2 linked regions of the Bradyrhizobium sp. WD16 genome follow. The protein of the gene in region 1 interacts with the protein of each later gene in a pairwise test. Links are inferred from orthologs where the notes say so. Each region holds a gene or a part of one and is shown on either strand. Other genes may lie near its edges.

What was found. The genes of interacting proteins can lie anywhere in the genome.
Region 2: the proteins of hfq (region 1) and rho interact in binary tests that used the Escherichia coli proteins (3 or more experiments, as listed by UniProt). The link is inferred for Bradyrhizobium sp. WD16 from one-to-one orthologs.

The regions. Positions count from the first base shown.
Region 1 is NZ_CP028908.1:4,776,498-4,784,411, reverse strand. The notes cover bases 2,124-4,921. They hold hfq (RNA chaperone Hfq), read left to right. Parts: upstream 2,124-3,297; coding sequence 3,298-3,546; downstream 3,547-4,921. Other genes in these bases: hflX (GTPase HflX), read left to right, coding at 3,558-4,921; DB459_RS22140 (sigma-54 dependent transcriptional regulator), read left to right, coding at 2,124-3,032. In the rest of the region: DB459_RS22145 (PAS domain-containing sensor histidine kinase), read left to right, coding at 1-1,661; more of DB459_RS22140, read left to right, coding at 1,665-2,123; more of hflX, read left to right, coding at 4,922-4,940; DB459_RS22125 (NAD-dependent succinate-semialdehyde dehydrogenase), read left to right, coding at 5,110-6,558; mazG (nucleoside triphosphate pyrophosphohydrolase), read right to left, coding at 6,634-7,452; 7-cyano-7-deazaguanine synthase QueC, read left to right, coding at 7,565-7,914. UniProt on the Escherichia coli protein: RNA chaperone that binds small regulatory RNA (sRNAs) and mRNAs to facilitate mRNA translational regulation in response to envelope stress, environmental stress and changes in metabolite concentrations.
Region 2 is NZ_CP028908.1:1,924,391-1,930,853, forward strand. The notes cover bases 503-3,405. They hold rho (transcription termination factor Rho), read left to right. Parts: upstream 503-1,272; coding sequence 1,273-2,538; downstream 2,539-3,405. Other genes in these bases: hemE (uroporphyrinogen decarboxylase), read left to right, coding at 503-513; hemJ (protoporphyrinogen oxidase HemJ), read left to right, coding at 566-988; ltrA (group II intron reverse transcriptase/maturase), read left to right, coding at 2,988-3,405. Outside these bases: more of hemE, read left to right, coding at 1-502; more of ltrA, read left to right, coding at 3,406-4,367; DB459_RS08930 (thioredoxin domain-containing protein), read right to left, coding at 4,703-6,463. UniProt on the Escherichia coli protein: Facilitates transcription termination by a mechanism that involves Rho binding to the nascent RNA, activation of Rho's RNA-dependent ATPase activity, and release of the mRNA from the DNA template.

The DNA.
Region 1 (7,914 bases):
AGGACCGCAACGTGCTGGAGACGGCCCAGACCGGCATCGTCCAGAACTTCACCACGCCGGCCCCGGAATTCCTGCAGAACGTCGGCGACGACGAGCCGCAGATCGCGGTGTTCGTCGAGGGCAATTACGTCGCGGCGGTGATCCGTCTGCGCGCCTTCACCGACACCTTCCTCTATGTGGCGCGCCTGCTCGATCCGCGGGTGGTGGCCCAGTTGCGCCAGACCCAGGAGAGCGTCGCGATCTATTCGGCGCTCGAGGCCAAGCGCCTCGGCATCCAGGTGGCCTTCGCCCTGATGTTCACGGTGATTGCGCTGACGGTGCTGATGTCCGCGGTGCTGATCGGACTGAATTTCGCCAACTGGCTGGTTGCACCGATCCGGCGGCTGATGGGCGCCGCGAGCCTGGTCTCGACCGGCGACCTGCACGTCCAGGTGCCGGTCAACCGGTCCGAAGGCGATCTCGCCCGGCTCGGCGAGACCTTCAACAAGATGACCCAGGAGCTGCGCACCCAGCGCGACGAACTGGTCGGCGCCAGCGAGGTGATCGACAGCCGTCGGCGCTTCATCGAGGCGGTGCTGTCCTCGGCGAGCGCCGGCATCATCGGTATCGACGCGGCCGACAAGATCGGCATCCTCAACCGCTCGGCGGAGAAGCTGATCGGCCATTCCGAATCGGAGACGCTCGGCCGGCCGCTGTCGGAAATCATTCCCGAACTCAACGAGCTGATGGCCACGGCGCGCGAAGGCGCGCAGCGCATGGTGCAGGGCGAGATCACCGTTACCCGCAACGACCGCGAGCGGAACCTGTCGGTGCGGATCAGCGCCGAGCACAACAGCGCCTCGCGCGACAGCTACATCATCACCCTCGACGACATCACTGAACTCGTGACCGCCCAGCGCACCTCGGCCTGGGGCGACGTCGCCCGCCGCATCGCCCACGAGATCAAGAATCCGCTGACCCCGATCCAGCTCTCGGCCGAGCGTATCCGGCGCAAGTTCGGCAAGGTGATCATCGAGGACAAGCCGATCTTCGAGCAGTGCACCGACACCATCGTCCGGCAGGTCGACGACATCCGCCGCATGGTCGACGAATTCTCGCGCTTCGCCCGCATGCCGAAGCCGGTGATGGAGCCGGAGGATGTCGCCGATACGGTGCGCCAGGTGGTGTTCCTGATGCGGGTCGGCCATCCGGACATCGAGATCGAGGCGGAGATCAAGGAAGACCCGATGCCGGCGCGGTTCGACCGCCGGCTGATCTCCCAGGGATTGCAGAACATCATCAAGAATGCCGCCGAGGCGATCGGCGCGGTGCCGCCGGACGTGCTCGGCCGCGGCCGCATCGACGTCATCGCCGGCCGCGACGGCGACGACGTCGTCATCGACGTTGTCGACAACGGAATCGGCCTACCCAAAGAAAGTCGTTCGCGACTGCTGGAGCCGTATGTCACGACGCGCGAGAAGGGAACGGGCCTTGGTCTTGCCATCGTCGGGCGCGTATTGGAGGACCACGGCGGGCGCATCGAACTCAACGATGCGTCGAATCTGCGTCCCGGCGCCAGAGGCGCCTGGATGCGACTGCGGTTTGCAGCTTCGGGACATGCCGCCGGCACCGCGTCCGCCGAAGCAAAAGCCGAATCGGCTTTGGAACAGAAGCAGGCATGACCCATGGCCAATGAAATTCTGATTGTCGACGACGAGGCGGACATCCGCGATCTCGTCGCCGGTATCCTCGAGGACGAGGGCTTCGTGACGCGCACGGCGCGCGACAGCGACCAGGCGCTGCAGGAGATCGCCAACCGGCGGCCGGGCCTGGTGTTTCTCGACATCTGGCTGCAGGGCAGCAAGCTCGACGGCCTGCAGCTGCTCGAGCAGATCAAGCGCGACCACCCCGAACTGCCGGTGGTGATGATCTCCGGCCACGGCAACATCGAGACTGCGGTGGCCGCCATCAAGCGCGGCGCCTACGACTTCATCGAGAAACCGTTCAAGGCGGACCGGCTGATCCTGGTGGCGACGCGGGCGCTGGAGAATTCACGTCTCAAGCGTGAGGTCCGCGAACTCAAGCAGCTCGCGCCGGTGTCGTCGACGCTGATCGGTCATTCGCCCTGCGTCAATCAGCTGCGCCAGAGCATCGAGCGCGCCGCCAAGGCCAACAGCCGCATCATGATCGTCGGCCCCGCGGGCGCCGGCAAGGAGCTCGCGGCGCGAACCATGCATACGATGTCGGCCCGCGCCGAAGGGCCGTTCGTCGTCATCAACGCCGCCGCGATCACGCCGGATCGCATGGAGGCCGAGCTGTTCGGCATCGAGAATACCGAGGAGGGCAGGCGCAAGTCGGGGGCGCTCGAAGACGCCCATGGCGGCACGCTGTTCATCGACGAAGTCGCCGACATGCCGCGCGAGACCCAGAGCAAGATCCTGCGGGTCCTCGTCGACCAGACCTTCCAGCGGGTCGGCGGCACCAGCAAGGTCAGCGTCGATGTCCGCATCGTCTCGTCGACCGCGCGCAACCTCGAGACCGAGATCGCCGAAGGCCGTTTCCGCGAGGATCTCTACCACCGCCTGTCGGTGGTGCCGATCCGGGTGCCGCCGCTGTCCGAGCGGCGCGAGGACATTCCGGAGCTGATTACCTACTTCATGGATCAGATCTCGACCGCCACCGGTCTGCCCAAGCGCCAGATCGGCGAGGATGCGATGGCCGTGCTGCAGTCCCATGTCTGGCCCGGCAACATCCGCCAGCTCCGCAACAACGTGGAACGGGTGATGATCCTCGCCGGCGGCGACGCCGAGGCGGCGATTTCCGCCGACATGCTGCCGCAGGACGTCGGCTCCATGGTTCCGGCCATGCCGACCTCGAACAACGGCGAGCACATCATGGGGCTGCCGTTGCGCGAGGCCCGCGAGGTGTTCGAGCGCGACTATCTGATCGCCCAGATCAGCCGGTTCTCGGGCAACATCTCGCGCACCGCGGAATTCGTCGGCATGGAGCGCTCGGCGCTGCATCGCAAGCTCAAGGCGCTCGGCGTCGGCTGAGCGTCAGAACCACCGCGCCGGGTTGGGGCCGGGGGATCGATTCGGCTTTACGGCCAATTGCCCCTTTTCTGGGCACAATTTAGTGGGCAAATCTGTATTGCTGCGGCCAAGCGGCAACGAGCAGCCTTGCTTAACCGGAAGCGGTGCTTTCTAATCGCATGTCGTACCCGAAAGGGACTCGGATGCGGCGGACCCGGCCAAGCGCTCCGAGGGGGAGGGCTGCGGGCGGACAACGAAGAACCAACAATCGCTGCGAGACAAGAAAATGGCGGCCGACCGCGCACAAAACCTTCAGGATACTTTTCTCAACCACGTCCGCAAGACCAAGACACCGCTGACGATTTTCCTCGTGAACGGGGTAAAACTTCAGGGAATCGTGACCTGGTTCGACAACTTCTGCTTGTTGTTGCGTCGCGACGGCCATTCGCAACTCGTGTACAAGCACGCTATTTCCACCATCATGCCCGGCGCCCCGATCCAGTTGTTCGAGGGCGGCGAGGATGCAGCATCTTGAGAATGACCTGATTGGAACCCCGGCGTCACGACGGGGCCGATCGACCAGGATCGGCAAGGGGTAATCCGACAGGGCGGGTGATTGTCATCGGCCCTTATCTGCGTGCTCGACGCGGCGAAGCGGAGGCTTCCGCGTCGGTGCTGGCGCGCGCCGTCGCTGCCCGTCTCGACGAGGCCGTCGGCCTTGCCCGCGCCATCGATCTCACGGTCACGGAAGCGGTGCTGGCGCCGATCGGACAGATCCGGCCGGCGACCTATCTCGGCAAGGGCAAGGTCGAGGAAATCGTCGGGCTGGTGCGCGCCCACGAGGCCGATCTCGTGGTGATGGACTGCGCGCTGTCACCGATCCAGCAGCGCAATCTCGAAAAGGAATGGAACACCAAGGTGCTCGACCGCACCGGCCTGATCCTCGAGATTTTCGGCCGCCGCGCCAAGACCAGGGAGGGCTCGCTCCAGGTCGAGCTGGCACATCTCAATTACCAGCGCAGCCGCCTGGTGCGTTCATGGACCCATCTGGAGCGCCAGCGCGGCGGCTTCGGCTTCATGGGCGGTCCCGGCGAGACCCAGATCGAGGCCGACCGCCGCATGATCGGCGAACGCATCACCCGCCTGGAAAACGATCTGAAGAAGGTTCAGGCGACGCGCCGGCTGCACCGTGCGGGCCGCAAGCGCGTGCCCTATCGCGTGGTCGCGCTGGTCGGCTACACCAATGCCGGAAAATCGACACTCTTCAATCGCCTGACCCGCTCGGAGGTCCAGGCGGCGGACATGCTGTTCGCCACCCTAGATCCGACGCTGCGCGCCCTGCAGCTGCCCCACGGCGGCAAGGCCATGCTGTCGGACACCGTCGGCTTCATCTCCGACCTGCCGACCATGCTGGTGGCGGCGTTCCGCGCCACCCTCGAGGAGGTGGTCGAGGCCGACGTCATCCTCCATGTGCGCGACATTTCCCACGAGGACGCCGAGGCCCAGCAGCGCGACGTCGACGACATCCTGCAGCAGCTCGGCATCGACCCCAATGCCGGCGAGCGCATCATCGAGGTCTGGAACAAGATCGACCGTTTCGACGCCGAAGAGCGGGAGAGCCTCGCCAAGATCGCCGCGCGCCGGCCGGGCCGGACCTGTCTCCTGGTCTCGGCGGAAACCGGGGAGGGCGTCGATGCGCTGCTGACCGCGATCGAGGACCGGCTGGCCGCCGCCCGGACCACCCTCGAACTCACCGTCGATGCCGCCGATGGCGCCGGTGTCAGCTGGTTGCATCGCAATGCGGAGATTCTGGAAAAGACCCTCGAGGACGGCCGCTATCACATGACCGTGCGCCTCGACGACACCAGGCGCGATGCCGCCATCAAGCGCTTCGGCGCCGCCGTCATCGACGCGCCGAGCCGGCACTGACGGCCCGCGCCACGGAATTTTCTTCCGCCAGCGCTTCCGGCCAGAGACGCACACACACCCGCCATGCAGCGCAGGCGCCCCGCGGCGTGTCCGAAGGGCTTGACCCGTTGGAGGTGGGCGCTATCTCATCCGCGCCGTCTCTCACGTCCCGCCTCGTTCGCCCCGCTTCATGGAGAGTGTTTTGACCTATTCGGATGTATTGCTGCATATCGACGGAAAGTGGCGCGGCAGCGCCTCAGGCAAGACCATCCCGGTGCTCGATCCGGCCACCGAGGAAACCATCGGCACCGTGGCCCATGCCGACACCTCCGATCTCGACGAGGCGCTGGCCGCAGCCGATCGTGGCTTCAGGCAGTGGCGCGCGGTGTCGTCCTTCGACCGCGCCAAGATCATGCACAAGGCCGCCGCCCTGATGCGCGAACGCGCCGAGACCATCGCCGTGCTGATGGTCAGGGAGCAGGGCAAGACGCTGGCCGAAGCCAAGGCCGAAACCCTGTCCTCTGCCGACATCATCGAGTGGTTCGCCGAGGAAGGCCGTCGCGCCTACGGCCGCGTCATTCCGGCGCGGGCGCCGAACGTCTATCAGCTCGCCATCAAGGAGCCGGTCGGTCCGGTCGCCGCCTTCTCGCCCTGGAATTTCCCGATCAACCAGGTGGTGCGCAAGCTCTCCGCGGCGCTGGCCGCGGGCTGCTCGATCATCGTCAAGGCTCCGGAAGAGACGCCGGCTTCGCCGGCCGAACTGATCCGCGCCTATGTCGATGCCGGCGTGCCGGCGGGCGTGATCAATCTCGTCTACGGCGTGCCGTCCGAGATCTCGCAATACCTCATTCCGCACCCGGTGATCCGCAAGATCTCCTTCACCGGTTCGACCGTGGTCGGCAAGCAGCTCTCGGCGCTCGCGGGCCTGCACATGAAGCGCGTGACCATGGAGCTCGGCGGCCACGCGCCCGTGGTGGTGTTCGACGATGCCGACGTCGATGCCGCGGCCAAGATCATGGCGGCGGCGAAATACCGCAATGCCGGCCAGGTCTGCATCTCGCCGACCCGCTTCCTGGTGCAGAAGGGCGTCTACAACCAGTTCATCGATCAGTTCGTCGCCAACACCAGAAAGATCAAGGTCGGCAACGGCCTCGACAAGGACTCGCGGATGGGGCCGCTCGCCAATCCGCGCCGCGTCACCGCCATCGAGGAAATGGTGCTGGATGCGAAGGCCAAGGGCGCCAACGTCGCCACCGGCGGCCATCGCATCGGCAACAAGGGCTATTTCTTCGAGCCCACCGTCGTCACCGACGTGCCGAAGGATGCCCGCGCCATGAACGAGGAGCCGTTCGGCCCGCTGGCCCTGATCTCGCCGTTCTCGGATTTCGACGAGGTCGCCGCTGAGGCCAACCGGCTGCCCTTCGGGCTCGCCTCCTATGCCTTCACCCGCTCGGCGAAGACCGCCACCGCCATCGGCGCGGCCATCGAGGCCGGCATGGTGTCGATCAACTCCTTCGGCCTAGCGCTGCCCGAAGTGCCGTTCGGCGGCATCAAGGATTCCGGCTACGGCTCCGAAGGCGGCACCGAGGCGATGGAAGGCTACTTCAACACCAAGTTCATCACCCAGACCGGGGTGTGAACGGGGCGCCTTCGCGGGCCAAGAGCAGTTGTTGCGGGGCGGCGGCATCAGGTCGCCGCCCCGTCGCTTGTCGGCTCAGTCGGCGTCGGCCCGCTCGAGCCGCTTGGCCTCGTCCCACAGCGCGTCCATTTCGGCCAGCGAAGCCTCGCCCAGCGCGATGCCACGGCCGGCGAGGGTGCGCTCGATATGGGCGAAGCGGCGTTGGAATTTCACATTGGTGGCGCGCAGCGCGCTCTCCGGATCGGCGCCGGCATGGCGCGCGAGATTGACGAGGGCGAACAGCAGATCGCCGGTCTCCGCCGCCATCTCGGCGCGGTCGCCGCGATCGAGCGCCGCCTCGATCTCGTCGGCCTCCTCGCGGATCTTGGCGAGCACGGCACGCGGATCATTCCAGTCGAAGCCGACGGTCGAGGCCTTCTTCTGCAATTCCAGCGCACGGGTCAGCGCCGGCAGGCCGGCCTTGACGCCGTCGAGCAGCGAGACGGCAATCACGCGCCGCGCCGCGCGCGCCGCCTTCTCCTCGGCCTTGATCCGGGCCCAGGTGTCGGTGACGGCGGCGGCGTCGGTGTCGGTCGCGGCCTCGCCGAACACGTGTGGGTGGCGCCGGATCATCTTGGCGCTGATCGCCTCGACCACGTCGCCGAAGGCAAAGGCGCCCTGTTCCTCGGCCATCCGGGCATGGAACACGACCTGCAGCAACAAATCCCCGAGTTCGTCCTTGAGGTCGTCGAGATCGCCGCGAGTGATCGCGTCGGCGACTTCGAAGGCCTCCTCGATGGTGTAGGGCGCGATGGTCGAGAAATCCTGCTCGAGGTCCCAGGGACAGCCGGTCACCGGGGTGCGCAGGCGCGCCATGATGTCGAGGAGCTGTCGGAGGTCTTTGGATGGGGTCATAGGCGGCACCGGAGCAGGAGAGGAGCCTCCGTTCTATGCCGTATCTGCCGGCCCCCGCCAACCGGGCCCGCGTATTGTTGGTGCGGCGAAGGAGCGGTGCTATGGGCAGGGGATGACCGACGCTCAAATCCGCAACGACGCCGCCCTGGTGCTGTTCTCCGGCGGCCAGGATTCCGCCACCTGCCTCGCCTGGGCGCTCGGCCGCTTTGCCCGGGTCGAGACCATCGGCTTCGCCTACGGCCAGCGCCACCGCATCGAGCTCGATTGCCGCGAGGCGCTGCTCGACGGCCTGCGGGCGCTGCGCACCGACTGGGCGGCGCGGCTCGGCGACAACCACACCCTCGACATCCCGACCCTCGGCGAGATTTCCGATACCGCCCTGACGCGCGACGTCGCCATCGAGATCGGCGAGGGCGGGCTGCCGACCTCCTTCGTCCCCGGCCGCAACCTCGTGTTCCTGAC
Region 2 (6,463 bases), 2.9 Mb from region 1 along the record:
TTTCAGCGCTTGATCGACCGTCTCGTCACCTGCTCGATCACCTATCTCCACAACCAGATCCGGGCCGGCGCCGATGCGGTGCAGCTGTTCGACACCTGGGCGGGCGTGCTGCCGCCGGAGGAGTTCCGGCGCTGGTGCCTCGAGCCGGCGGCGCGTATCGCCGAGGGCCTGCGCCGTCTGGTTCCCGGTGCCCGCATCATCGGATTTCCTCGCGGTGCCGGTGCCGGTCTGGCCGATTACGTGGCGCAGGTGCCGGTCAATGCAGTGAGTGTCGACTGGGCGGTGGACAGAACCGTCATTCGCGAGCGGATCCAGCCGAAGGTGGCCATCCAGGGCAATCTCGATCCTCTCGCCCTGCTTGCTGGTGGTGATGCGCTCGATCGCAGCGTCGATGCGGTCCTCGAGGCATTTTCGGCTGGCCGTTTCATCTTCAATCTCGGCCACGGCATTCTGCCGGAAACCCCGCTGGCGCATGTCGAGCGGATGCTGGCGCGGGTGCGGGCGCTGGGCTAATAGAACCCGTGCTTCATCCCGCCGTCCGCTAAATCCATCCAAGAAAATCCCGATGTACGAATGGCTGAAGGCCCTGCACGTCATTGCCGTCATCGCCTGGATGGCGGGAATGCTGTATCTGCCGCGGCTGTTCGTCTATCACTGCGAGGCGCCGGTCGGCTCCAAGCAGTCGGAAACCTTCAAGGTGATGGAGCAGCGGCTGCTCAAGGTGATCATCAATCCGGCGATGATCGTGACCTGGGTGGTCGGGCTGTACCTCGCCTGGGCGGGGCGCTGGTATGGAGCCGGCTGGTTCCATGTGAAATTCGTGCTGGTCGTGCTGATGTCGGCCGTGCACGGCTACTACGCCTCGCGGGTCCGCGATTTCGCCCTCGACCGGAATACCAGATCTCAAAAATTATACCGCGTTATCAATGAGATACCTACTTTTCTAATGATTGGAATCGTGATCATGGTGATCGTGAAGCCGTTCTGAGGCAATCCCCGCTCTTTGCGGGGGCAGCTGCTGCCGCGCAAAGCGCCTTGCGGAACTAAAATCGGTTTTCTATATTTTGGCTATCCCACCCAAACGCAGGCGGATGTGGTCGTGATCCGGTCGGTCCATAAACCGGCCGCCGCATCAGGTTCCAGGCCCTCGACGGTCCCCATCTTCAAACCTGGCTGCCAAGACCTGCGGATTTTCCGTTTCGTGTTCTGATCCGCACGTCGTCACACCCCCCAATCGCCAGCCTCCCCTTGCTCTCCACAGGACCAATCCCAATGCGGGAAATGAAACTACAGGACCTCAAGTCCAAGACTCCAGGCGAACTCGTGTCCTTTGCGGAAGAGCTCGGAGTCGAGAATGCCAGCACCATGCGCAAGCAGGAGCTGATGTTCGCCATTCTCAAGCAGCTCGCCATCCAGGAAATCGATATCATCGGCGAAGGCGTCGTCGAGGTGCTGCCCGACGGCTTCGGCTTCCTGCGCTCGCCCGACGCCAATTACCTGCCGGGCCCGGACGATATCTATGTCTCGCCGTCGCAGATCCGCCGCTTCGGCCTGCGCACCGGCGATACCATCGAGGGCCATATTCGTTCGCCGAAGGAAGGCGAGCGCTATTTCGCCCTGCTCAAGGTCAATACCCTGAACTTCGAGGATCCGGAGAGGGCGCGGCACAAGGTCAATTTCGACAACCTGACGCCGTTGTTCCCGGACGAGCGCTTCCGTCTCGAACTCGAGGATCCGACCCGCAAGGATCTCTCCGCCCGGGTCATCGACATCGTCGCGCCGATCGGCAAGGGCCAGCGCGCACTGATCGTGGCGCCGCCGCGCACGGGTAAGACCGTGCTGATGCAGAACATCGCTCATTCGATCACGGCCAATCATCCGGAATGCTACCTGATCGTGCTGCTGATCGACGAGCGTCCGGAAGAAGTCACCGACATGCAGCGCTCGGTGAAAGGCGAGGTGGTGTCCTCGACCTTCGACGAGCCGGCGGTGCGTCACGTTCAGGTCGCCGAAATGGTGATCGAAAAGGCCAAGCGTCTCGTCGAGCATGGCCGCGACGTCGTCATCCTGCTGGATTCGATCACCCGTCTCGGCCGCGCCTACAACACCGTGGTGCCGTCCTCGGGCAAGGTGCTGACCGGCGGTGTCGATGCCAACGCGTTGCAGCGACCCAAGCGCTTCTTCGGTGCCGCGCGCAACATCGAGGAAGGCGGCTCGCTGACGATCATCGCCACGGCGCTGGTCGATACCGGAAGCCGCATGGACGAAGTGATCTTCGAAGAGTTCAAGGGCACCGGCAACTCCGAGCTGATCCTCGACCGCAAGGTGTCCGACAAGCGCACCTTCCCGGCGATCGACATCACGCGCTCCGGCACTCGCAAGGAAGAACTGCTCACCGATCCGCAGCAGCTCAAGAAGATGTATGTGCTGCGGCGCATCCTCAATCCGATGGGCACGATGGACGCCATCGACTTCCTGCTCGACAAGCTGCGCAACACCAAGAACAACGCCGAGTTCTTCGAGTCGATGAACACCTGATCGCGCCTCGTCGCGGTCTCGGATGACAAGCCGGTGTGCAGCGATGCACGCCGGCTTTTTGCTGGTGCGCCCAGCATGGGCGCCCTCTTATGGGTGCAAGTCCCATCGTGAGTTGATCACAACGAGCGAAGCGAAGCGCAACCGCATGAGGGCGACCGAGTGTGGGGAGGAAGCGTGGAGCGAAGCTGCGGGCCGATGAATAAGAAGCGGATAGAAGGCGTTGCCGACCAGGGCGAGCGGGCCAGTAATCGCGAAGCTCTCGTGATCAAGGGGAAGCGGCGTAGATCCGGCGGTCGTGCAGTGAAGGAGTGCGTTCTTACCTGGGGAGGTCTCGCCTCATGCCCGAAAGGGCGACGGTGTCGAGCCGGAGCGAGAAGTCAGCCGAGGTCGTAGTAGCCGGTGGGAAGGCTGCGAAGCCGTCCCGCAGGCGAAGGGCCGAACGAGAGGGAGTGTTCGAGGCCATGTCGATGTGGCGAGCATTGCATCAGATGCCTGCGCAAGCAGGGCGGTCCGGGGTAGGACGCGGTGAAGCCGCGTGTGGCTCGGGCAGCGATGAAGCTCGTCGCCCGCGGCATGAACCGAAGGGCACAGGGTCGGCGCTGCTTTTGGCGGCTCTGGCGAGAGAGAACCTGCAACGGGCGTGGAAGCGGGTGCGGGCCAACAAAGGCGTAGCCGGTGTGGACGGTCTGGACATTGACCAGACCGCCGCGCAGCTGCGTACGGCGTGGCCGGCGATCCGCGAGCAACTGTTGTCGGGGGCGTACCGGCCCAGTCCGGTGCGACGGGTGGCGATCCCCAAGCCCGAGGGCGGCGAGCGTGAGCTCGGCATCCCGACGGTGACGGATCGTCTGATCCAGCAGGCGCTGCTGCAAGTGCTGCAGCCCATTCTTGATCCGACCTTCAGCGAGCACAGCTACGGCTTCCGGCCGGGCCGAAGCGCGCATGACGCCGTCCTTGCGGCGCAGTCATACGTGCAATCGGGCCGCCGGATCGTGGTGGACGTCGACCTGGAAAAGTTCTTTGACCGGGTCGATCACGACATCCTCATCGACCGCCTTCAGAAACGGATCGGGGACACCGGGGTCATCCGGCTGATCCGGGCGTATCTGAACAGCGGGATCATGGGCGATGGCGTGGTCCGGAAGCGAACGATGGGGACGCCGCAAGGCGGGCCGCTATCGCCGCTGCTGGCCAACGTTCTGCTCGATGAAGTGGACAAGGCGCTGGAACGTCGGGGCCATTGCTTCGTGCGCTACGCCGACGATGCGAACGTCTACGTTCGCAGCCGCCGGGCGGGTGACCGGGTGATGGCGCTGCTTCGGCGGCTCTACGGCAAGCTGCACTTGACGGTCAACGAGACCAAAAGCACAGTGGCCAGCGTGTTTGGTCGCAAGTTCCTGGGCTACAGCCTTTGGGTAGCCCCGGGCGGCGTGATCAAACGCAAGGTCGCCGACAAGCCGCTGAGGACGTTCAAGCAGCGCATCCGGCAACTGACCTGCCGCAGTGGCGGGCGCAGCATGCAGGATGTGGTGGATCGTCTGCGGCCCTATGTCCTGGGTTGGAAGGCGTACTTCCGGCTGGCGCAAACCCCACGGGTCTGGCGAGAGCTGGACCAGTGGCTGCGTCACCGGCTGCGCGCCATCCAGCTCAAGCAGTGGAAGCGCGGTACGACCATGCACAGGGAACTGCTGGCGCTGGGAGCCAAGCCTGACGTTGCACGGCAGGTGGCGGCCAACAGCCGTCGCTGGTGGCGCAACAGCGGCATGCTCCTCAACGCCGTGCTAACCCTGAACTGGTCGGACCGGTTGGGACTGCCCCGTCTCTCATGACCTCAACTTCTCGAACCGCCCGGTGCGGACCCGCATGCCGGGTGGTGTGGCAGGGGAGCGACCCAAAAGGTCGCCCCCTATGCCGATGAAGATAGCGTTCGCCGTGATCTCCATAGACGTCTTTCGATGACGTGTGTGGTGCCGACTGCGTCGCAGCATATTCTGCTGTCGCCCTCCACGAAAGTGGAGGGCCCAGTACGGCGTGACGTCGCGATGGGCGCGCGGCAGCTGACGCAGTGCCCTTCATCGGCCTCCCGGCGTACTGGGTCGCCCGATCAAGTCGGGCGACGACGGCTGTGGGTGGGCAGCGTGGGGCCGACGAGAAGCCGGACGGTCTAGCTCTTCACGACATTGACGCGAGCAAGCTCGGCGAGCTTCTCCACCGTCGTCACCGGCAGCGAGCAGGTCTGGCCGCGGCAGACGAAAGCGGCGGCCGCGCCCGCGGCGCTCGCAAGCTTGTCGCGTACCGGATGGTCGGCCGGCAGCGCCGCTGTGTCCGGCGCATGAAGCACGATGACAGTCGCATGGGGCAGCTGTCGCGCGGCGGCGAGCAGCGCTTTTGCCCGATCGCCTGAGCCGGCAACAACGATCTCGGCGCCGGCGAGATGCAGGTCGAGGCCGTTGAGCAGCGACAGATGACCGAAGACGTTTTCAGCGGCGGCCGGCAGCAGCGCGGCGAACAGCGCGTCGCGGCGCGCCGCCCAGCGCGGATCGCCGGTCAGGACCGCAAGCCGCACCAGGTTCTGGGCGATCAGACCGTTGTGATTGGGGATGGCGTCATCGATGGTCGAATGCGGCCGCACGATCAGCCCTTCGGCGTCATCGGCGGTGAGGTAGTAGCCGCCATGATCGGGATCGGCGTAATGGGTTTCCAGTGCCTCCTGCCAGCGCACGGCCTGAGCGAGCCAATCTGATCCGCCGGTGGATTCGAACAGCGCCAGCGCGGCGCGAATCATCGCGGCATAATCGGAGGCGAGGCCGGGCCAGGTCAGGCGGCCCTCGCGCCAGGAATGTCCGACGCGATCGCCGCGGCTCATCTCGCGGACGACGAAGCGAGATGCGGCGTCAGCGAGATCCCGCCAGTGCGGCCGTTCGAAAGCATCGGCGGCGTGGACCAGCGCTGCGATCATCAACCCGTTCCAGTCGGCCAGAACCTTGTCGTCGAGGCCGGGCCGGACACGTTTGCTGCGGGCTTCCAGCAAGACGTTGCGCGACGCCGCGAGGTGCGCTTCCTTGCCCTCGGCCTGCCCGGCGCTGTTGAGACGATTGAGAATATTATGGCCCTCGAAATTGCCGTCGGGGGTGACGTCGTAGATCGCGGCAAATTCTGCGGCGTCGGGGCCGAGCAGGGCGGCGACCTCGCTCGCCGACCAGACATAGAACTTGCCTTCCTCACCTTCGGAATCGGCGTCGAGGGAAGAGGCAAAGCCGCCGCCGGGAAGCTGCATCTCGCGCATCAGCCAGCCGACTGTCTCCTCGGCGCGCCGTGCGTAAAGCGGTGTGGCGATGCGTTGCTGTTCGAGCGCCAGCAGATCCAGGATCTGGGCGTTGTCGTAGAGCATCTTTTCGAAATGCGGCACCAGCCAGCGCTCGTCGACGGAGTAGCGCGCGTAGCCGCCGCCGAGATGATCGTAGATGCCGCCTTCGCTCATCTGCGTCAGCGTCAGATTGGCGGTGGCGAAGAACCGGCTGTCGCCGCTGCGGGCGCCGGCACGCCAGAGATATTCGAGCATCGCGCATTGCGGGAATTTCGGCGCGCCGCGCAGGCCACCATGCGCAGGATCGGTGGCGCGGGCGATCGACGCCGCGCCCTTGTCGAGTTCGGCGACGCCGATATTGCCGGGATTGCTTGCCCGGGCGCGCTGGGCGAGGCGTGCCACCAGGGCGCTGCGGTTCTGCGCGATCTTGTCGGGCTCGTCGCGAAACACGCGGGCGACTTCGCGAAGCAGGTCGGTGAAGGCGGGACGGCCGAAACGCGGTTGGTCGGGAAAATAGGTGCCACCCCAGAACGGCTGGCCGTCGGGCGCGAGAAACATCGTCAGCGGCCAGCCGCCCTGCTCGCCGAGGTGATGCAGGGCACTCATATAGATCTGGTC